DNA from 2 places in the Bradyrhizobium guangxiense genome. Region 2 is predicted to be linked to the other one. Evidence: predicted binding sites of a transcription regulator. Region 2 holds the regulator's gene; the other holds the start of a gene.
What was found. The regulator PhoB, encoded in region 2, activates phosphate uptake and scavenging genes when phosphate is short. The targets are predictions, from matches to a motif close to TGTCATNNANCTGTCAT.

Region 1: the regulator PhoB is predicted to act here: its motif matches at 3,408-3,424, upstream of X268_RS12525 (DUF47 domain-containing protein).

The regions. Positions count from the first base shown of each region.
Region 1 is NZ_CP022219.1:2,685,165-2,696,070, forward strand. Features, by position in the region: gene X268_RS12505 (ABC transporter ATP-binding protein) at 1-134, shown strand, start outside; gene X268_RS12510 (ABC transporter substrate-binding protein) at 168-1,403, shown strand; gene X268_RS12515 (branched-chain amino acid ABC transporter permease) at 1,477-2,340, shown strand; gene X268_RS12520 (branched-chain amino acid ABC transporter permease) at 2,342-3,310, shown strand; gene X268_RS12525 (DUF47 domain-containing protein) at 3,467-4,111, shown strand; gene X268_RS12530 (inorganic phosphate transporter) at 4,211-5,218, shown strand; gene sugE (quaternary ammonium compound efflux SMR transporter SugE) at 5,211-5,525, opposite strand; gene X268_RS12540 (peptide chain release factor 3) at 5,684-7,306, shown strand; gene X268_RS12545 (hypothetical protein) at 7,405-7,983, shown strand; gene X268_RS12550 (NnrU family protein) at 8,207-8,791, shown strand; gene X268_RS12555 (class I adenylate-forming enzyme family protein) at 8,864-10,456, shown strand; gene X268_RS12560 (tetratricopeptide repeat protein) at 10,623-10,906, shown strand, end outside.
Region 2 is NZ_CP022219.1:6,343,730-6,354,635, reverse strand. Features, by position in the region: gene X268_RS30530 (OmpA family protein) at 1-862, shown strand, start outside; gene X268_RS30525 (hypothetical protein) at 865-1,161, shown strand; gene X268_RS30520 (lysylphosphatidylglycerol synthase domain-containing protein) at 1,595-2,650, shown strand; gene X268_RS30515 (ATP-binding protein) at 2,699-3,997, shown strand; gene pstS (phosphate ABC transporter substrate-binding protein PstS) at 4,142-5,155, shown strand; gene pstC (phosphate ABC transporter permease subunit PstC) at 5,294-6,283, shown strand; gene pstA (phosphate ABC transporter permease PstA) at 6,285-7,130, shown strand; gene pstB (phosphate ABC transporter ATP-binding protein PstB) at 7,127-7,948, shown strand; gene phoU (phosphate signaling complex protein PhoU) at 7,960-8,676, shown strand; gene phoB (phosphate regulon transcriptional regulator PhoB) at 8,699-9,406, shown strand; gene X268_RS30480 (GcrA family cell cycle regulator) at 9,481-9,993, opposite strand; gene X268_RS30475 (aspartate aminotransferase family protein) at 10,453-10,906, shown strand, end outside.

The DNA of each region.
Region 1 (10,906 bases), 3.6 Mb from region 2:
AGCAGAATTTCCGCTTCGCGTCCACCGTCGCCGACCGCTACTACGTGGTCGAGCATGGCAAGATCATCGACGGATTTTCCAATGCGGAGCTTGCCGCCAACATGGACAAGCTCCACACCTATCTCGGCGTCTAGAACGCCAAAGAAGAATTGAAAAAGGAAAGTTGCATGAAGACCAGGTCGATTGCGTCATTGCTGCTGACCACCGCGCTGACCACCGCGCTGACCATCGCCGCGGCGGGTGTCGCGTCCGCGCAGGACAAGACCGTCAAGATCGGTGCGCTGTCCGATCAGTCCGGCCTCTACGCCGATCTCGGCGGCCCCGGCTCGACGCTCGCGGCGCAGATGGCCGTTGAGGATTCCGGCCTGGCGGCGAAGGGCTGGAAGATCGACATCATCTCCGGCGATCACCAGAACAAGCCCGACATCGGCACCGCGATCGCGCGGCAGTGGTTCGACGTCGACAAGGTTGACGTCATCGTCGACGTACCGAATTCCGGTGTGGCGCTCGCCGTCAACAACGTCATCAAGGAAAAGAACGGCGTCTACATCAATTCGGGGGCGGCGACCTCCGATCTCACCAACGCGCAGTGCTCGCCCAACACGGTGCACTGGACCTACGACACCTACATGCTTGCGCACACCACCGGCCAGGCGCTGGTCAAGGCAGGTGGCGACACCTGGTTCTTCCTGACCGCGGATTATGCCTTCGGTGCCGCTCTCGAGCGCGACACCACGGCGGTGGTCACGGCCAATGGCGGCAAGGTGATCGGCGGCGTCAAGCATCCGCTGAATACGCCGGACTTCTCGTCCTTCCTGCTCCAGGCGCAGTCGTCCAAGGCCAAGGTCATCGGTCTTGCCAACGCCGGCGGCGACACCACCAACACCATCAAGCAGGCGGCCGAGTTCGGCATCGGCAAGGGCGGTCAGAAGCTCGCGGCATTGCTGCTCTTCCTCACCGACGTCAAGGCGATCGGCCTCGAGACCGCGCAGGGCCTCAACTTCACCGAGACGTTCTACTGGGACATGAACGACCAGACCCGGGCGTTCTCGAAGCGCTTCGCTGCGAAGATGAAGAACAACGCGCCGCCGACCATGGTGCAGGCCGGCGTCTATGCGGGCGTGCGTCACTATCTCAAGGCGCTCGAAGCGGTCGGCGGCAATCCGCATGACGGCGTCAAGATCGTCGAGAAGATGAAGTCGATGCCGACCGAGGACGATCTGTTCGGCAAGGGCGAGATCCAGCCCAACGGCCGCACCATCCACAGCGCCTATCTGTTCGAGGTGAAGAAGCCCTCCGAGTCCAAGGGACCGTGGGACTTCTACAAGCTGGTGGGCTCGGTGCCGGGCGACCAGGCTTTCACGCCGCTATCCGAGAGCAAGTGCGCGCTCTTGAAGAAGTGAGATAACCGCCCGCGGGCCTTGAGGCTTGCGGGCGACTTTTGAGGGAACGCCGAAGGGACCGGGTGCGGAATCGATGCAGGCTCTATACGCTCAGCTACTGGTGGGACTGATCAACGGCTCGTTCTACGCGCTGCTCAGTCTCGGGCTTGCCGTGATCTTCGGCATGCTCAACATCATCAATTTCGCCCATGGCGCGCTCTACATGATGGGCGCCTTCGTCGCCTATTTTCTCTTGAACCTCGGCGGCATCAACTACTGGTGGGCGCTGCTGCTTGCGCCCGTCATCGTCGGCATCTTCGGCATGATCCTCGAGCGGACCATGCTGCAATGGCTGACCGGCCTCGATCACCTCTATGGCCTGCTGCTGACCTTCGGCATCGCGCTGATCGTGCAGGGCGTGTTCCAGAACTATTTCGGCTCCTCGGGACTGCCTTACGCCATTCCGGACCAGCTCAGGGGCGGCATGAACCTGGGATTCATGTTCCTGCCGATCTATCGCGGTTGGGTCGTCGTGTTCTCGCTGGTCGTGTGTCTGGCGACCTGGTTCCTGATCGAGAAGACGCAGCTCGGCGCTTACCTGCGGGCCGCCACCGAAAATCCGACGCTGGTGCGCGCTTTCGGCATCAACGTACCGCGCATGATCACACTCACTTACGGCCTCGGCGTCGGTCTGGCCGCGCTCGCCGGCGTGCTCTCGGCGCCGATCAACCAGGTGCGGCCGCTGATGGGTGCGGATCTCATCATCGTCGTGTTCGCGGTGGTCGTGATCGGCGGCATGGGATCGATCATGGGCTCCATCATCACCGGCTTCGCGCTCGGCGTGATCGAGGGCCTGACCAAATATTTCTACCCCGAGGCCTCCAACACCGTGGTGTTCGTGCTGATGGTGCTGGTGCTCTTGGTGAAGCCAACGGGATTGACGGGAAGGGCGGCCTGATATGACAACCCTGACAGACGACACGCTGCCGGCATCCCCGCGCGCGATGCGCGACGAGATGATTGTGTTCGTTGTGATGGCGCTGCTCTTGGCGTCGGTCCCGTTCACGGGAGTCTATCCGTTCTTCGTGATGCAGGCGCTGTGCTTTGCGCTGCTCGCCTGCGCCTTCAACCTGCTGATCGGCTATGGCGGCCTGCTGTCGTTCGGCCACGCGATGTTCTTGGGGACGGCCGGCTATTGCAGCGCGCATGCGCTGAAGGTGTGGGCGTTGCCGCCCGAGCTCGGTATCCTCGTCGGCATTGCAGCGGCTTTCGTGCTCTCGATCATCACGGGCTACATCTCGATCCGCCGGCAGGGCATCTATTTCTCGATGATCACGCTGGCGCTGTCGCAGCTCTTGTACTTCATCTACCTCCAGGCCCCGTTCACCCATGGTGAGGACGGCATCCAGGGCATCCCGCAGGGGCGCATGTTCGGGGTGTTCGATCTCTCCAAGCCGACGGTGCTCTATTACGTCGTGCTGGTCGGGTTCCTCGCCGGCTTCCTGCTGATCTTCCGCATCATCAACTCGCCGTTCGGCGAGGTGCTGAAGTCGATCCGTGAGAACGAGCAGCGCGCGATTTCGCTCGGCTACCGGACCGACCAGTACAAGTTCCTGGCCTTCGTCCTGTCCGGCACGCTGGCCGGTTTCGCCGGCGCGCTGAAGGTGTTCGTGGCGCAGAATGCCTCGCTCACCGACGTCCATTGGTCGATGTCCGGTGAAGTCGTGCTGATGACGCTGGTCGGCGGCCTCGGCACCATCTTCGGTCCCGTGGTCGGCGCCTTCGTGATCATCGCGATGCAGCAATATCTGGCCGGGTTCGGCCAATGGGTGACAGTGATCCAGGGGTCGATCTTCGTGATCTGCGTGCTCACCTTCCGTCGTGGCGTCATCGGCGAAATCGCGCATTACTTCCGGCGATCGCTCTAAGTCATTGATTCAAGGTCGATTTACTTATTGCGTGAAAGCGGTGGATGATCCGGCTCCGCGGGCGTGAGATGACACGCACGTGGATCGAAAATGGTCTATGACAGTTTCATGACGGCCCCGACGGGCCGGGCCATTTCCAACCGGTAGCCTGTCCCCATGATGCGATGGTTTCGCGCTTTCCTGCCCAAGGAAGAACGGTTCTTCGACCTGTTCGACCGGCATGCCCAGACCGTGATTCAGGGGGCAATCGCGCTCCAGGGGATGCTCAACGGGGGCGAGGAGACGCCGGTCTATTGCCAGCGCGTCAACCAGTTCGAGAACGACGCCGACAACATAACCCGTGAGGTGCTGACGGCGGTGCGCCGCACCTTCATCACCCCGTTCGACCGCGGCGACATCAAGAACCTGATTACCTCGCTGGACGATGCCATCGACCAGATGCAGCAGACGGCCAAGGCCGTGATGCTGTTCGAGGTCCGCAGCTTCGAGCCCCCCATGCGCGAGATCGGCGGGCTGCTGATCGAATGTGCCAATCTGGTCGGCCGCGCGCTGCCCTTGATGCAGGCGATCGGCCCGAACGTCGCCATGCTCACCGCGATCACCGAGGAGTTGGGCAAGCTGGAGGGCCGCGTCGACGACCTCCACGACATCGGACTGAAGGAGCTGTTCCTCAAGCATCGCGACGGCAACGCGATGGACTTCATCGTTGGTGTCGAGATCTACGACCACCTCGAGAAGGTGGCCGATCGCTTCGACGACGTCGCGAACGAGATCAACAGCATCGTCATCGAGCAAGTTTAGCGCATGATCCGGAAAAGTGTGCAGCGGTTTTCCTTCGCGACAAACGCGGAATGCGTTTGCGCGGAGATCATGCGCAAAGCTTAGAGCAGGGGCGCCGCCGTGGATGCTGCGTTGGGTCTTCCCGTCCTGGTCGGACTGATCGCTGTCGCGCTGCTGTTCGATTTTCTGAACGGCCTGCACGATGCCGCCAATTCGATCGCGACCATCGTCTCGACCCGCGTGTTGCGGCCGCAATTCGCGGTGTTCTGGGCTGCCTTCTTCAATTTCGTCGCCTTCATGGTGTTCGGGCTGCACGTTGCCCAGACCATCGGCACCGGGATCATCGATCCCTCGATCGTCGACGCCCAGGTGATCTTCGCCGCGCTGGTCGGAGCGATCGTCTGGAACCTGGTGACCTGGGCGCTCGGCATCCCGTCCTCGTCGTCGCACGCGCTGATCGGCGGGCTCGTCGGCGGCGGCATGGCCAAGGCAGGGATCTCGGCGGCGGTGTGGAGCGGATTGTCCAAGACGGTGCTGGCGATCGTGCTGTCGCCGCTGGTCGGCTTCCTGCTGGCGATGATGCTGGTGGCGATCGTGTCGTGGGCCTCGGTGCGCTCGACGCCGTTCGCGGTCGATCGTGCCTTCCGGATCCTGCAATTCGCCTCCGCCTCGCTTTATTCGCTCGGCCACGGCGGCAACGACGCGCAGAAGACCATGGGCATCATCGCGGTGCTGCTGTATTCACAGGGCCATCTCGGCAGCGACTTCTCGGTGCCGTTCTGGGTGGTGCTGTCGTGCCAGGCGGCCATGGCGATGGGCACCTTGATGGGCGGCTGGCGCATCGTCCGCACCATGGGCCTGCGGATCACGAAACTGACGCCGATGCAGGGCTTCTGCGCCGAGACGGGAGGGGCCGCGACCCTGTTCATGGCGACCTTCCTCGGGGTTCCCGTCTCGACCACGCACACCATTACCGGCGCCATCGTCGGCGTCGGGGCCGCCCGCCGCGTCTCGGCTGTGCGCTGGAACGTGGCGAGCTCGATCGTCTATGCCTGGGTGATCACGATCCCGGCCTCGGCCATCGTCGCGGCGCTGAGCTGGTGGGCGGTCAAGATCTTCGTCAAGTAACGAGCTTCAGCCCGACAATCCCGGCCACAATCAGCCCGATGCTGGCAAGGCGCAGGGCCGTGGCGGGCTCGCCGAACAGGACGATGCCGAGGGTGGCGGTGCCGACCGCACCGATCCCGGTCCAGACCGCATAGGCGGTTCCGACGGGCAGCGATTTGAGGGCGAGACCCAGCAGGATGACGCTGCCAGCCATCGCCGCAAGCGTGACGACCGACGGAACGAGCCTGGTGAAGCCCTCGGTGTATTTCAGGCCAATCGCCCAGGTGATCTCGAGAAGCCCGGCGACGAACAGGATGCTCCAGGCCATGACAACCCTCCGGATCAAGGCAGGGTCGTCCCCGCGAACGAGATGCTGAGAAACAGGGAGGCCGTCCTCCCCGGGGCCGATATGGGGCTGGCCGGGAGGCCCTGCAATCACCAAATCAGGCTTGATCAGGCCCAGTTTCCCTGCCAAACGCTCCCGCCATGTCCGACATCGCCACCACCACAGCCGAATCGCCGGCCCGTTCCCCGCTTGCCGCTGAAGTGGCGCGGCGGCGCACCTTTGCGATCATCTCCCATCCCGACGCCGGCAAGACCACGCTGACCGAGAAGCTGCTGCTGTTCGGCGGCGCCATTAACCTCGCCGGCCAGGTCAAGGCCAAGGGCGAGCGGCGCAACACGCGTTCGGACTGGATGAAGATCGAGCGCGAGCGCGGCATCTCGGTCGTGACCTCGGTGATGACCTTCGAGTTCGAGGGCCTCGTCTTCAACCTGCTGGACACGCCTGGCCACGAGGACTTTTCGGAAGATACTTATCGGACGCTGACGGCGGTCGATTCCGCCGTGATGGTGATCGACGCCGCCAAGGGCATCGAGGCGCGCACCCGAAAGCTGTTCGAGGTGTGCCGCCTGCGCGACATCCCGATCATCACCTTCATCAACAAGATGGATCGCGAGAGCCGCGATGTGTTCGAGCTGCTCGACGAGATCGAGAAGACGCTGGCACTCGACACCACGCCGATGACCTGGCCGGTCGGGCGCGGCCGCGACTTCCTCGGCACCTATGACGTCGTCAACGGCGGCGTGCGCCTGCTCGAAGGCGGCGGCGCCAAGACCGGCGCGGCGCAGCAGATCGCGATCGAGGAGCTGGCCAAGCTCAATGCCAATCTCGACGTCGCTGCCGTGAAGGACGAGCTCGAGCTCGTCACCGAGGCCTCGAAGCCGTTCGAGCTCGAGGCGTTCCGCGAGGGGCATCTGACGCCGGTCTATTTCGGCAGCGCGCTGCGCAATTTCGGCGTCGGCGACCTCCTCGAAGGTCTCGGCAAGTTCGCGCCCGAGCCGCGCGCACAGGACAGCGACCAGCGCAAGGTCGAGGCCACCGATCCGCGCATGAGCGCCTTCGTGTTCAAGATCCAGGCCAACATGGATCCGAACCACCGCGACCGCATCGCGTTCGCGCGCCTGTGCTCGGGCAAGCTCAGCCGCGGCATGAAAGCCAAGCTCGTGCGCACCGGCAAGAGCATGCCACTGTCGAGCCCGCAATTCTTCTTCGCGCAGGATCGTTCGGTCGCGGACGAAGCCTTCGCCGGTGACGTCGTCGGCATTCCCAATCACGGCACGCTGCGCATCGGCGACACCTTGACCGAGGGCGAGGATTTCAACTTCGTCGGCGTGCCGAGCTTCGCGCCGGAAATCGTTCGCCGCGTGCGTCTGACCGACGCGATGAAGGCGAAGAAGCTGAAGGAAGCGCTGCAACAGATGTCGGAAGAGGGCGTCGTGCAGGTGTTCCGCCCGCGCGACGGTGCGCCGGCGCTGGTCGGCGTGGTCGGCGCGCTCCAGCTCGACGTCTTGAAGGCGCGGCTGGAGGCGGAATATTCGCTGCCGGTCGAGTTCGAGGTCAGCGAGTTCCAGCTGGCGCGCTGGGTCTCCTCGGAGGATCGCAAGAAGCTCGACACCTTCATCGCCGCCAACACCTCCAGCATCGCCGACGACGTCGACGGCGATCCCGTCTATCTCGCCCGGAACGAGTTCTATCTCGGCTACACCAAAGAGCGCGCCGAGGGCATCGAGTTCACCAACGTAAAGGACGTCAAGAAGAAGGGGTAGGGTGCAACACCCTGTCGCGCGCGAGCATGTGAATGCGCGCGGGGTTGACGCCTTCATGGGCAATGCCACTTCTTCTCGTGGCATTGCGAGCTCATTCCATGTGGCGCGGCATCCTTGTTCTTCTCTTGCTGACGATCTCGATCGCCACCGCGGACGCGCAGCGCCGCCAGATCAATCCGATCCCGTTTGCGCACGAGCCGTGCAGCGTGCTCGATGGCCGACCCTGCACACCGTCCTATTGCAGCCCGCTCGAGCCCGGCCCCTGCATTCCCGAGCTTGATTATCCTTACGGGCAAAATCTCCAGCTCACCATCCAGAGCGTTCCATCGGAAGCCGACCGCGCCAAGTATCAGAGGCCCGATCACGATCTCGACACCATCGGCGATCTCTTCGCCGAGCTGCGCAGCTGCTGGTCGCCGCCATCGGACAATACGCGCGCGGGCATGCAGATGGCGGTGCGCTTCAGCTTCAACAAGGCCGGCGGCCTGATCGGCCCGCCGCGATTGACCTTTGCGACAGCGGGCGTGCCGGCGGATATCCGCACCAGCTACCTCAATGCGATCAATTCATCGTTGAAGGCCTGTCTGCCGCTGAAATTCACGGGCGGCCTCGGCGGCGCCCTGGCGGGGCGGCCGATCGCGATCCGCTACGTCGACAATCGCGAGCTCGGAAAATAGCTCTATCCCCTCATCCCTTGCGCAACAGCGAAGCCGTTGTCGCAGGGAGCGCGTTCGTCATGCGCGTCTCGACGGATGAAAGGCCCCCGCTGATGCCGCCTCCAGGCCTGCATGGTTCGAGACGCGCGCAAGGGCGCGTGCCTCACCATGAGGAGGGAGAGTTGCGACCGGCGGCCAATCGATGATACCTCAGAGCCGGGGGCTGCTTTGCGGGGAGGATGTCGTGGGTCTGCTGGTCATGATCCTGGGGCTGGTGCTGTTTTTCGCAGCCCATGTTTTCACAACCAAACGAGACGCGCGCGCGCAGGCGATCGCGAGGCTGGGCGAGGGCACCTACAAGATCCTCTACGCGCTGGTCTCGTTCGCGGGGCTCGCGTTGATCATCTGGGGCTTTGCTCATTACCGCAGCTCCGGCTGGATCGACGTGTGGTATCCGCCCAAGGCGCTGAAGCACATCACGGTCGCCTTGATGCTGCCCGCGGTGATCTTGGTGGTCGCCTCGTATTTGCGCGGCCGCATTTACGCGACGCTGAAGCATCCGATGCTGGCCGGTATCAAGCTGTGGGCTGCGGCGCATCTCTTGGCCAACGGCGATCTCGGCTCCATCATCCTGTTCGGCTCGTTCCTGGGCTGGGCGGTCTACGACCGCATCTCGCTGAAGCATCGCACCGACGCCGGCGCCCCGCCGATTCCGGTCGGCGGCGTCACCAATGACCTGATCGCAGTCGCAGTCGGCGTCGTTGCCTATCTCGCGCTGGCCTTTGCGTTCCATCCTGTTGTGATCGGTGTTCCCGTGGTGGGTGTCTAGCCAATCAGCGCAAGACGAGTTCGCGTAACCGTGCGGGGAAGATACCAAGAGCAACAAGCCGAGGGCATCCCGATGGACTGGTCGCAATCTCAGATCCCGCCGATGCGGCTCGAGGCGCGGTTTGGCGATCGGGTGGTGCCGGCGTTCGCGGACCGGCCTGCGAGCCTGTGGGCGATGATCGCGAACGCCTGCGGCCACAATGCCGATGGCGAAGCGCTGATTGCAGGCAATGTCCGGCTGAGCTGGCGGCAGGCGGTGGAGCAGGCGAGGCGGCTCGCCGCAGGGTTTCGCAAGCTCGGCCTGCAGCGCGGCGATCGCGTCGCGATCCTGCTCGGCAACCGCATCGAATTTCCGCTGCTGCTGTTTGCCGCCGCACATGAGGGGCTCGTCACGGTGCTGCTCGGCACGCGCCAGCAGAAGCCGGAGATCGCCTATGTGCTCGCCGATTGCGGCGCTAAGATCCTGATCCACGAAGCCGCGCTCGCCGAGCGGCTGCCCGATGCGCAGGATGTGCCTGATGTGATCCACCGCATCGCCGTCGACGACGATCCGGCTCTGTCGCGTTTCGCAGTGCTCGCCGACAACCCGCCGGCTGTGGCGCCCGTCGACGTGAGCGAAGAGGACACCGCGATGATCCTCTACACCTCCGGCACCACGGGCAAGCCGAAGGGCGCGATGCTGGCCCATTGCAACATCGTCCATTCCTCGATGGTGTTCGTGTCCTGCCTGCAATTGACGCAAACCGATCGCTCGATCGCAGCGGTGCCGCTCGGCCATGTCACCGGCGTCGTCGCCAACATCACCACCATGATCCGCTGCGGCGGCGCGCTGATCATCATGCCCGAGTTCAAGGCCGCCGATTACCTCAAGCTCGCCGCGCGCGAGCGCGTGACCTACACCGTGATGGTGCCGGCGATGTACAATCTCTGCCTGCTCCAGCCCGATTTCGACGGCTACGATCTGTCGAGCTGGCGCATCGGCGGCTTCGGTGGCGCGCCGATGCCGGTTGCCACGATCGAGAAGCTCAAGGCGAAGATTCCGGGCCTGAAGCTGATGAACTGCTACGGCGCGACCGAGACGACGTCGCCCTCGACGATCATGCCGGGCGAGCTGACCGAGAGCCATATCGACAGCGTCGGCCTGCCCTGTCCCGGCGCGCGCATCGTCGCGATGGGAGCGGACGGACGCGAGCTGCCCCATGGCGAGATCGGCGAGCTCTGGATCCAGAGCGCCTCCGTCATCAAGGGCTACTGGAACAACCCGAAGGCCACCGCCGAAAGCTTCACGGGCGGATTCTGGCGCTCGGGCGATCTCGGCTCGGTCGATGCGGAAGGGGTCGTTCGGGTGTTCGACCGGCAAAAGGACATGATCAATCGCGGCGGCCTGAAGATCTATTCGGCCGAGGTCGAATCCGTGCTGGCCGGCCATCCCGCCGTGGTCGAGAGCGCGATCATCGCCAGGGCCTGCCCGGTGCTGGGCGAGCGCGTCCACGCCGTGGTGGTGACGCGACAGCCGGTAGCGGATACGGACCTGCGCGCCTGGTGCGCCGAGCGGCTGTCCGACTACAAGGTTCCCGAAACCATCGCGATCACGGCAGACCCGCTGCCGCGCAACGCCAACGGCAAGGTGCTGAAGCGGCAGCTGCGGGAGCTCCTTGGCGCTTGAAGCAGGGCGGGGGTATCCGGGCTGTCCCGGGTGGTTAACGCCTTGATCGGGCTCGCTTTGCCTTGCCACCGCCATATCGTTAGGGTACCTCGCCGCCACACGGGGACGGGATTCCTGACGCGGACGCATTGGCGCGCGCACCCGGACGGGCATGGGATTAGCATAAGTGTCTGAATTATTTGACGAAGTCGACGAGGAAGTACGTCGCGAACAGCTCAAGAAGCTGTGGGACAGATATTCGATCTACTTCATCGCTCTGATGGTGCTGATTGTGGCCGCCGTCGGTGGCTGGCGCGCCTACCAATATTTCGAGGCCCAGAAGGCCGCCGCGGCCGGCGCCGCGTTCGAGAAGGCCGTCGAGCTGTCCGAGCAGGACAAGCACGCCGAGGCCGAGGCTGCCTTCACCGAGCTCGCCGCCAAGGCGCCGTCGGGCTATCGCACGCTGGCGCG
Region 2 (10,906 bases):
GGACACCAAGGTCAATCTGTCGGGCATGGCGCGCGAGCTCGGCGGCCGCGAGGCGATCGCCGCGGCGCTGAAGAACCTGCCCGAGGGCTTTTCGATCGCCGCCAACGACGTCAAGGCGCCGCCCTATATCTTCCAGGCCTACAAGGATCCGGTCGCGGCGACCGTGACGCTGACCGGCTACGTGCCCGACAACAATGTGCATGCGGCGATCGCAACCAGCGCCGCGCGAAAGTTTTTCACCGAGAAGGTCGTCGACAATCTCAAGGCCAGCATCGGCGCCCCCGGCTCCTTCAACACGGCCGTGATCGCAGCGCTCGGCGCGCTGTCGCGACTGTCGACCGGCACGCTCGTCGTCTCGGACCGCGAGGTGAAGCTGTCGGGCGATGCGCTCTACGAGGCCGCCGCCAACGACATCCGCGCCGGCCTCGGCAAGGACTTCCCGAAAAACTGGCAGTACAAGCCGGAGATCACCGTGAAGCCCGCGGCAGGCCCGGTCGACGGCACCGTGTGCCAGCAATTGTTCACGGACCTCCTGGCCAAGGGCAAGATCCGCTTCGTCGCCAAGCGCGCCGACATCGATCCGGATTCCGCCGCCATCCTCGATCATCTGATCGAGACGGCGCTGCGCTGCCCCACCACCAATATCGAGATCGCCGGGCATACCGATGCCGACGGCGAGGACGGGTTCAACCGGGCCCTCTCCGAGAAGCGTGCGCAGGCGGTGATCGACTATCTGGTCAAGGCCGGCCTGCCCGCCAGCCGCTTCACCGCGGTCGGCCATGGCAGCACTCAGCCCGTCGCCGGCAACGACACCGACGAAGGCAAGGCGCAGAACCGCCGCATCGAATTTCTGGTGAGGTGACGATGCCCTATCTCGTCTCGTTCCATCTGGGTTGGCTGATCGGCTCGGTGCTGCTGGGCTTCTGCATGGGCTGGATTTCGGTGGTCCAGCGCGGCAACGGCACCTCGAAGGTGACAGCGCGCTGGCTTGCCGCGCTGGTCGCCGCCCTGGTCGCGGCCTCGTTCGCCCATGTAATCCCCGGTCGCTTCGGCTACTGGCTCGACCTCGGCCTGATCATGTTCGCCTGCTACCTCGTCGGCTGCACCATCGGGGCCTGGCTGCGCGACCGCGTGGTCTCGCGGAGCCAGCCCGCGGCCTGAGTCTTCGGCCCGCCTTTCGGCGCCGCGACCATCAGGCGCATCGGAAAAGCCGTGAACGACGCCGGGATGGCCCCCTCTTTCAACAGGCGGGCCCGGCCCATAGATTGACGTCGGCTTAAGGCGTGACGGAACATTGTGCGGCTGAAATCATCAAAACTTCATGGCGTCTGCGCAGGATTGCCAAGGAGATTCGCGTCACGTCCTGCCGCGGAAGGCGCCAAACCGTGCATCAGGAGCCTGCAATCTGCCTAAAACATTGAATGCACGCGTTTTTGTTCCATTTGGCGAATTCCACTCCGCCCGAAAACGCGCTAGTGGAGAGGCGGGGGGCATGCGCGATGCCGGATCCGGCGGCGCGGGGTCGTTGAGTGCCTGTGCGTCGTCTGCCTGTCCGCCGGCCGCTCTGGCCGCTGAAGCGTTGTTTGAGGTCTAGATGCTGGAAGCCATCCGCAGGGCGATGACGTTTCTGCGCCAGAAGCAAATCCTGCATAAGCTCGGAGTTGTGATCAGCATCGCGGTCATCGGCGTCGCTTGCTATGTGCTCTACCACATGCTGCGCGGCATCGATTTCAACGAGGTTATCGAGGCGATCAAGAGCACCGAGCCGAGCCAGATTGCGATGGCGGCGCTGTTCGTCGCCGCGGGCTATTTCACGCTCACCTTCTACGACCTGTTCGCCACGCGCGCGATCGGCCATGCCCATGTGCCCTATCGCATCAACGCGCTCGCCGCTTTCACCAGCTATTCGATCGGCCACAATGTCGGAGCATCCGTCTTCACCGGCGGCGCGGTGCGCTACCGCATCTATTCGGCCTACGGGCTGAACGCGATCGACGTCGCCAAGATCTGCTTCCTCGCCGGCCTGACCTTCTGGCTCGGCAATGCCGCGGTGCTCGGCCTCGGCATCTCCTATCATCCCGAGGCCGCCGCGGCGATCGACCAGCTCCCGCCCTGGCTGAACCGGACGCTGGCGCTGGCGATCATCGCAGGCCTGGTCGGCTACGTGGTCTGGGTCTGGACCCAGCCACGCGTGGTCGGCCGCGGTCCCTGGACCGTGGTGCTGCCGGGCGGTCCGCTGACGCTGCTCCAGATCGCGATCGGCATCATCGATCTCGGCTTCTGCGCACTCGCAATGTACGTGCTGGTCCCGGACGAGCCCAATCTCGGCTTCGTGGTGGTCGCGGTGATCTTCGTGTCGGCCACGCTGCTCGGGTTCGCCAGCCACTCGCCCGGCGGGCTCGGTGTGTTCGACGCCGCCATGCTGGTCGGCCTCTGGCAGATGGACCGCGAGGAGCTTCTGGGCGGCATGCTGCTGTTCCGCGTCCTCTATTATCTGTCCCCCTTTGTCATATCTGTAATCTTGCTGACGTTTCGCGAAGTTATCATCGGCGCACGATCGAAGCGCTTGCAGCAGGCGGCGCTCAAGCTCGACCCCGGTCCGGCGCGTGAAGCCGCCTATGTGAGAGAGCGTAGCGACAGCGGTGTCTGACGGCGCCAGGCCTTCAGACGAGACAAGCCCCAGGAGAAGTCCGCCCCGATGGCGATCGACGCCCCATCTTCTCCCTCCGCGCAGCCCTGGTCCGACCGGTTGCGGCACTCGACCATCATCCTGATCGCTGCGGCGCTGGCGCTGTCCGTCATCGTCACGCTCGGCGAATTGTCGGCGCTGCATGCCGCGATCGTGTTCCTCTGCATCGCGGCCGCCGCATTGATCCCGTGGCGCCTGCATGACCCCGCCGCCTCGCGCGACGACGTCAGGCGCATCAACCCTGTCGAGAGCGCGGCCGTGGCCGCGGTCGTCGCCGGCATGCCGGATCCGGCGGTGCTGCTCGACCGCGCCGGCCGTGTCATCCACCTCAATGCCGCCGCCGCCCAGCTCGCGCCGGCGCTGCGCAGGAACGAGCTCGCCCAATTCGCGCTGCGCTCACCGGAGATCATCACGGCGCTGCGCGAGGCGATCGCGACCACCGAGCCGCGGCGCGCAAGCTATCTCGACCACGTCCCGGTCGATCGCTGGATGGAGCTCATGATCACGCCGGTGCCGGTGCCGACCAGCTTCGGCGGCGCCGACAAATGCATGCTGATGACCTTCCACGACCAGACGCCGCTGCGCCGGGTCGAGGAGATGCGCGCCGACTTCGTCGCCAATGCCAGCCACGAGCTGCGCACGCCGCTCGCCGCGCTGTCGGGCTTCATCGACACGCTGCAGGGCCAGGCCAAGGACGATCCCAAGGCGCGCGAGCGCTTCCTCGGCATCATGCACAACCAAGCCACGCGCATGGCGCGGCTGATCGACGATCTCTTGTCATTGTCGCGGGTCGAGCTGTCGGCCCATGTCCGGCCCGACACCCTGGTCGACCTGCTGCCGATCATCCGCCAAGTTGCCGACGGGCTGGAGCCGCTCGCACGCGAGCGCCAGGTCGAGGTCGAAATCCATCTGCCTGAGGGGCCGGTGATGATCCCGGGCGACCGCGAGGAGCTGCTCCGCCTGTTCGAGAATCTGATCGAGAACGCGCTCAAATACGGCGCCTCCGGCGGACGCGTCATCGTGTCGCTGACCTCGGCCGCGGCGACTGACGGAACTCAGGAAATCCGGATCATGGTGCGCGATTTCGGCCCCGGCATCGCGCCCGAGCACCTGCCGCGGCTGACCGAGCGGTTCTACCGGGTGGACGTCGGCGACAGCCGCTCGCAAGGCGGCACCGGGCTTGGATTATCGCTGGTGAAACATATTCTTAACCGCCATCGCGGCCGGCTTTTGATCGAAAGCGTGCCCAAGCAGGGGGCAACTTTCACCGCCTGTTTTCCCCAAGGCAAGGCCCCGGCAGCGACCTGAAATATAAGCGATTTCAGTCGCTTGTTGGCGTCATCCAACTGTCATGAAACCTTCGTAAAAGCACAGCCGACCGCTCCTAAAGGGGCGGCGCGGGGAGCGCGATCGGGCGCAGATGGCGCTTCGTTCCCCTGTATGGAGACCAGCATGAATTTCCTCAAGACGATGGTCGTTGCCGGCTTGGTCGCCGCATCGACGACGGTGGCCTTTGCGGCCGACATCACCGGGGCCGGCGCGACCTTCCCGTTCCCGATCTATTCCAAATGGGCTGACGCCTATAAGAAGGAGACCGGCAACGGTCTGAACTACCAGTCGATCGGTTCGGGCGGCGGCATCAAGCAGATCCAGGCCAAGACCGTGACCTTCGGCGCCAGCGACGCCCCGCTCAAGGCCGAGCAGCTCGAGAAGGACGGCCTCGTCCAGTGGCCGATGGTGATGGGTGCCATCGTTCCCGTGGTCAACATCGAGGGCGTGAAGCCGGGCGAACTGATGTTCGACGGCGAGACGCTGGCCAACATCTATCTCGGCAAGATCACCAAGTGGGACGACGCCGCGATTAAGAAGCTCAATCCGAACGCGAAGCTGCCCGCGGAGGCGATCACCGTGGTCCGCCGCTCGGACGGTTCGGGCACCACCTTCAACTTCACCAACTACCTCTCCAAGGCGAGCGCGGACTGGAAGAGCAAGGTTGGCGAGGGCACCGCGGTCGAGTGGCCGGTCGGCGTCGGCGCCAAGGGCAACGAAGGCGTGTCGGGCAACATCAGCCAGACCAAGAACTCGATCGGCTATGTCGAGTACGCCTATGCCAAGCAGAACAAGCTGACCTACGCCGGTCTCGTGAACAAGGCCGGCAAGCCCGTGCAGCCGACCGTCGAAGCGTTCCAGGCGGCCGCCTCCAACGCCGACTGGGCCAAGGCGCCCGGCTACTACGTCATCCTGACCGACCAGCCCGGCGACAAGTCCTGGCCGATCACGGCGGCTACCTTCATCCTGATGCACAAGGACGCCACCGACAAGGCGGCCTCGCAGGAAGCCATCAAGTTCTTCCGCTGGGCCTTCAAGAACGGCGGCAAGGCGGCTGAAGAGCTCGACTACATCCCGATGCCGGACGGCGTCGTCAAGCTGATCGAGAAGACCTGGGCTGCCGAGATCAAGAGCTAACGCTCCTGTCCCGGACATCACGCCGGGATATCGAAAAAACCTCCGCTCCGGATCGGCCTTGCGCCGCGTCCGGAGCGCAAGACCACAACAACCGGCAACAAGCGTATATAACGGGTACAGGGGATTGGCGTGGCTGAGATGGCCGTTCAGAGCGATGTAATCGACGACGCCGGACCGTATGACCGCGCCAAGGCCTTGAGCGCGTTCAAGCTCGGCGACGTCACCTTCTACTGGATCACGCGGTTGTCCGCGATATCGGTGCTGCTCATTCTCGGCGGCATCATCGTCTCGCTGATCGTCGGCGCGTTCCCGGCGATGAAGGAATACGGCCTCTCCTTCCTGTGGACGCAGCGCTGGGCCCCGTCGGCCGATCCGCCCGTGCTCGGCGCCCTCGGGCCGATGTACGGCACGCTCGTCACCTCCTTCATCGCGATGCTGATCGCCATTCCCGTCGGTCTCGGCATCGCCATCTTCCTCACCGAGCTCTGCCCGCAATGGCTGCGCCGCCCGATCGGCATGGCGGTCGAGCTGCTCGCCGGCATCCCCTCGATCATCTACGGCATGTGGGGGTTCTTCGTGCTCGGCCCGTTCCTGGCCAACACGTTCCAGCCCTTCATGATCAGGATCTTCGACGGCGTCCCCGTGCTGGGCGCGATCTTCGCAGGTCCTCCGTCCTATCTCAGCCTGTTCAACGCCGCGCTGATCCTCGCCATCATGGTGCTGCCCTTCATCACCTCGATCTCGGTCGACGTGTTCAAGACGGTGCCGCCGGTCCTGAAGGAAGCCGCCTACGGTGTCGGCTGCACCACCTGGGAAGTCGTCCGCAGCGTGGTGATCCCCTATACCCGCGTCGGCATCATCGGTGGCGTCATGCTGGCGCTGGGCCGCGCGCTCGGCGAGACCATGGCGGTGACCTTCATCATCGGCAACTCGTTCCGCATCTCCTCGTCGATCTTCGCGCCGGGCACCACGATCTCGGCGGCGATCGCATCGGAGTTCGCCGAGAGCGACGGTCTGCACCAGTCCGGCCTGATCCTGCTCGGCTTGCTCCTGTTCGTGCTGACGTTCTTCGTGCTCGCGGCCGCGCGGCTGATGCTGCTGCGTCTGGAAAAGAAGGCGGGGAAGTGACATGAACCCGATCTACGTACGCCGCCGCCGCAAGGACATCGTGGTCCGCGGCCTCTGCATCGCCGCCGCCGCCTTCGGCGTCACCTGGCTCGCGCTGATCCTGATGACGCTGCTCTACAACGGTGTGAGCGGTCTGAACCTGCAGATCTTCACCGAGAACACGCCGCCGCCCGGCTCGACCGAAGGCGGCCTGCTCAACGCTATCGTCGGCTCGCTGATCATGACCGTGCTCGGCGTCGGCATCGGCGCGCCGCTCGGCCTGTTCGCCGGCACCTATCTCGCCGAGTACGGCCGCAACGACAAGCTGACCTCGGTGATCCGCTTCATCAACGACATTCTGCTCTCGGCGCCCTCGATCATCATCGGCCTGTTCATCTACGGCGCCGTGGTGGTGCCGATGCGCGGCTTCTCGGCGATCGCGGGTGCGCTGGCGCTCGCCGTCATCGTCATCCCGGTGGTGCTTCGCACGACCGAGGACATGCTGCTGTTGGTGCCGAACGCGCTGCGCGAGGCGGCAAGCGCGCTCGGCCTGCCGCGCTCGCTGGTGATCAAGCGCATCGCCTACCGCGCCGCGCGCTCCGGTCTCATCACCGGCGTGCTGCTCGCCACCGCCCGCGTCGCCGGCGAGACCGCGCCGCTGCTCTTCACCGCGCTGTCGAACCAGTTCTTCAGCCTCAGCCTGAACAAGACGATGGCGAACCTGCCGGTCACCATCAACAACTTCGTGCAGAGCCCCTACGCCTATTGGAAGCAGCTCGCCTGGAGCGGCGCGCTGCTGATCACGATCACCGTGCTTGCCCTGAACATTGGCGCGCGCATCCTCGGCGCCGAGAGGACTGCAAAATGACCGACCTTTCCGTATCCGTGAGTTCCAACGCTCATCTTGCCTCGCAGCAGCCGCTGCCGGAAGCGCCCGCCAAGGTGACGGTGCGCAACCTCAACTTCTATTACGGCGAGCACCATGCACTGAAGAACATCAACCTGACGCTGGGCACCAACCGCGTCACGGCGTTCATCGGCCCGTCGGGCTGCGGCAAGTCGACCCTGCTGCGCATCTTCAACCGGATGTACGACCTCTATCCGGGGCAGCGCGCTACCGGTCAGCTCATGCTCGACCAGACCAACATCCTCGACCCCAAGCTGGACCTGAACCTGCTGCGCGCCCGCGTCGGCATGGTGTTCCAGAAGCCGACGCCGTTCCCGATGACGATCTACGAGAACATCGCCTTCGGCATCCGGCTTTATGAAAAGATCTCGAAATCCGAGATGGACGACCGCGTCGAGAAGGCGCTGCGCGGCGGCGCGCTGTGGAACGAGGTCAAGGACAAGCTCAACGCCTCCGGCCTGTCGCTTTCCGGCGGCCAGCAGCAGCGCCTGTGCATCGCCCGCACCGTCGCGGTGCGGCCCGAGGTGATCCTATTCGACGAGCCCTGCTCGGCGCTCGACCCGATCTCGACCGCCAAGGTCGAGGAGCTGATCCAGGAATTGTCCGAGAACTACACGATCGCGATCGTCACCCACAATATGCAGCAGGCGGCGCGCGTCTCGGACAAGACCGCCTTCATGTATCTCGGCGAGTTGATCGAGTTCGACGACACCAGCAAGATCTTCACGTCGCCGAGCGACCGGCGTACGCAGGATTACATCACCGGCCGGTTCGGCTGAGGAGACGGGACATGGGTTCTGAACATACCGCAAAGGCTTTCGACACCGACCTCCAGGAGCTCACCCGCCTGGTCGCCGAGATGGGCGGAATCGCCGAACGCATGATCGTCGAGTCCGTCGACGCGCTGATCCGCCGCGACGTCGCGCTCGGCCAGCGCGTCGTCACCACCGACGCCGACCTCGACGCGCTGCAGAAGCGCATCGAGGAACGCGCGGTGCTCACCATCGCCCGGCGCCAGCCGATGGCGGTGGATCTGCGCGAGATCGTTGGCGCCATGCGCGTTGCGACCGACCTCGAGCGGATCGGCGACCTCGCCAAGAACATGGGCAAGCGCGTCGCGGCGCTGGAGACCGACTTCCATCCGCTCAAACTGTTCCGCGGCCTGGAGCACATGACCGACCTCGTGCAGCAGCAGGTCAAGAGCGTGCTGGACGCCTATGCCGCGCACGATCTGCCGGCGGCGATGGCGGTGTGGAAGGGTGACGAGGAAGTCGACGCGATCTGCACCTCGCTGTTCCGCGAGCTCCTTACCTACATGATGGAGGATCCGCGCAACATCTCGTTCTGCATCCATCTGATGTTCTGCGCCAAGAACATCGAGCGGATCGGCGACCACGCCACCAACATCGCCGAGACCGTGTTCTACATGATCGAGGGCCAGGCGATCACCGACAAGCGGCCGAAGGGCGACATGACCACGTTCGCCACGACGATCCCGAATACCTGAAGACTTAAGGAGCGACGACACCATGGGCGCACGCATTATGGTGGTTGAGGACGAGGAAGCTCTCACCGAGCTTCTGCGCTACAACCTCGAAGGCGACGGCTATGACGTCGAGACGGTGATGCGCGGCGACGATGCCGATCCCCGCCTCAAGGAGCACATTCCCGACCTGATCGTGCTCGACTGGATGCTGCCGGGCCTGTCCGGCATCGAGCTGTGCCGCCGCCTGCGCACCCGTCCCGAGACCAAGCAGCTGCCGATTATCATGCTCACCGCGCGCGGCGAGGAGAGCGAGCGGGTGCGCGGTCTTGCCACCGGCGCCGACGATTACATCGTCAAGCCGTTCTCGGTGCCGGAGCTGCTGGCGCGCGTGAAGGGCCTCTTGCGGCGCGCCAGCCCGGAGCGGCTCGCCACCGTGCTCGCTTATGGCGACATCGAGCTCGACCGCGACAAGCGCCGTGTGGCGCGCTCGGGGCGGCCGATCGATCTCGGCCCGACCGAATATCGCCTGCTGGAGTTCTTCCTGGAGCATCCCGGTCGGGTGTTCTCGCGCGAGCAGCTGCTCGACAGCGTCTGGGGCCGCGACATCTACATCGACGAGCGTACCGTCGACGTCCATATCGGCCGCCTGCGCAAACTGCTCAATCTCGGCCGCGAGCAGGACCCGATCCGCACCGTCCGCGGCGCCGGCTACGCACTCGACGATCGCTTCGCGAAGGCCGAGCAGACGTAACGTCTAATCCAGAGAGGTCAACAAAAAGCGCACCGGCCGGCGCGCTTTTTCGTCTCGATGTTACCTGGCTGATCTCACCGCGGGCCCGGCTTGGCCGGTGCGCGCCGGCGATCCGCCGCGGGCTGATACGCCACGCGCGAGTGCTGGGCGCAATAGGGCAGGCCGGACAGCGCCTTGCCGCCGCAGAAGAAGAAATCCGGGCTCGAGGGATCGCCGACCGGCCAGTGGCAGGTCGCCTCGTTCAATTCGAGCAACGACAGCCGCTGGCTCATCGGGACCACGTTGTCGTAGGTAACGGGTTCGGCCTCGACCTCGACCTCGAAGGCCTGCGCCAGCGCGGTGTTGCCGCGCGCGATGGGGCGGCTCACCCGCATCATGTGCTGTGCCGGACGCGCCTTGCGCGGCCGGGGCGCGGCCGATGACGGGCTCTTGGCGCGGCCGGACAAACCGAGCCGGTGCACTTTGCCGATCACGGCATTGCGGGTCACATTGCCGAGCTCTGCTGCGATCTGGCTGGCCGAAAGCCCGGCCTCCCAGAGCTTCTTAAGCTGCTCGACGCGATCATCGGACCAGGTCAAAACCGTCATTGCACCCTTTCCCTCGCCGCGCGGCTGCCGTCCTGGCGCCGTTGCGGCGAATGCCTAAGCCTCGAAAAACCCGTGCCGTCAGAATCCCTTAAGGCTCGCCGGGCGCGTGACTAACGCCCGAACGTTTACGCCGGTACATGAGGACTCTTGGGATCAGAACCGCTGCACGAGATGTCGTATCTGACAGTTCAAACGCTACAATATGGCGTGACTCACGCGCAAGAGTCCGCCGACTCGCTTCCACATGTTCCGTGGTGAAAAACCCGCAAAATCGCCACCGCAAGACTACGGAATCAGCGTTTCCCGAGGCTTTCCAGGTGGCATTGACACCAGTTTCGCCGAGCATAAGATAGTTGCGCGTGCCGCCCTTAAAAGGCGGCACGTTTCGTTTTCCGGGCCGGTCGATGGTGCGTTGCGCAATGCACGCCTCACGCCGTCCGCAACATTCAAGTGACCGTCATGACTAACAGCGCAGCGCCGCATTTGCTCCCCGTTTTCGCCAGGGCCAACCTCGGTTTCGAACGCGGCGAAGGCTGCTGGCTGATCGCGACCAACGGTGATCGCTATCTCGATTTCACCTCGGGCGTCGCGGTGAACGCGCTCGGCCATTGCCATCCGCATCTGATCAAGGCGTTGCAGGAGCAGGCGACCAGGCTGTGGCACATGTCGAACCTGTTTCAGAGCCCGGACGGCGAGAAGCTCGCCGCGCGCCTGTGCAGCGAGAGCTTTGCGGACTTCGTGTTCTTCTGCAATTCCGGCGCCGAGGCGCTGGAGGGCGTGATCAAGCTGGTCCGCCATCATCATTTCTCCAAGGGCCATCCGGAGCGCTACCGCATCATCACCTTCGAAGGCGCCTTCCACGGCCGCACGTTGGCGACGCTGGCTGCGACGGGCTCCGCCAAATATCTCGAAG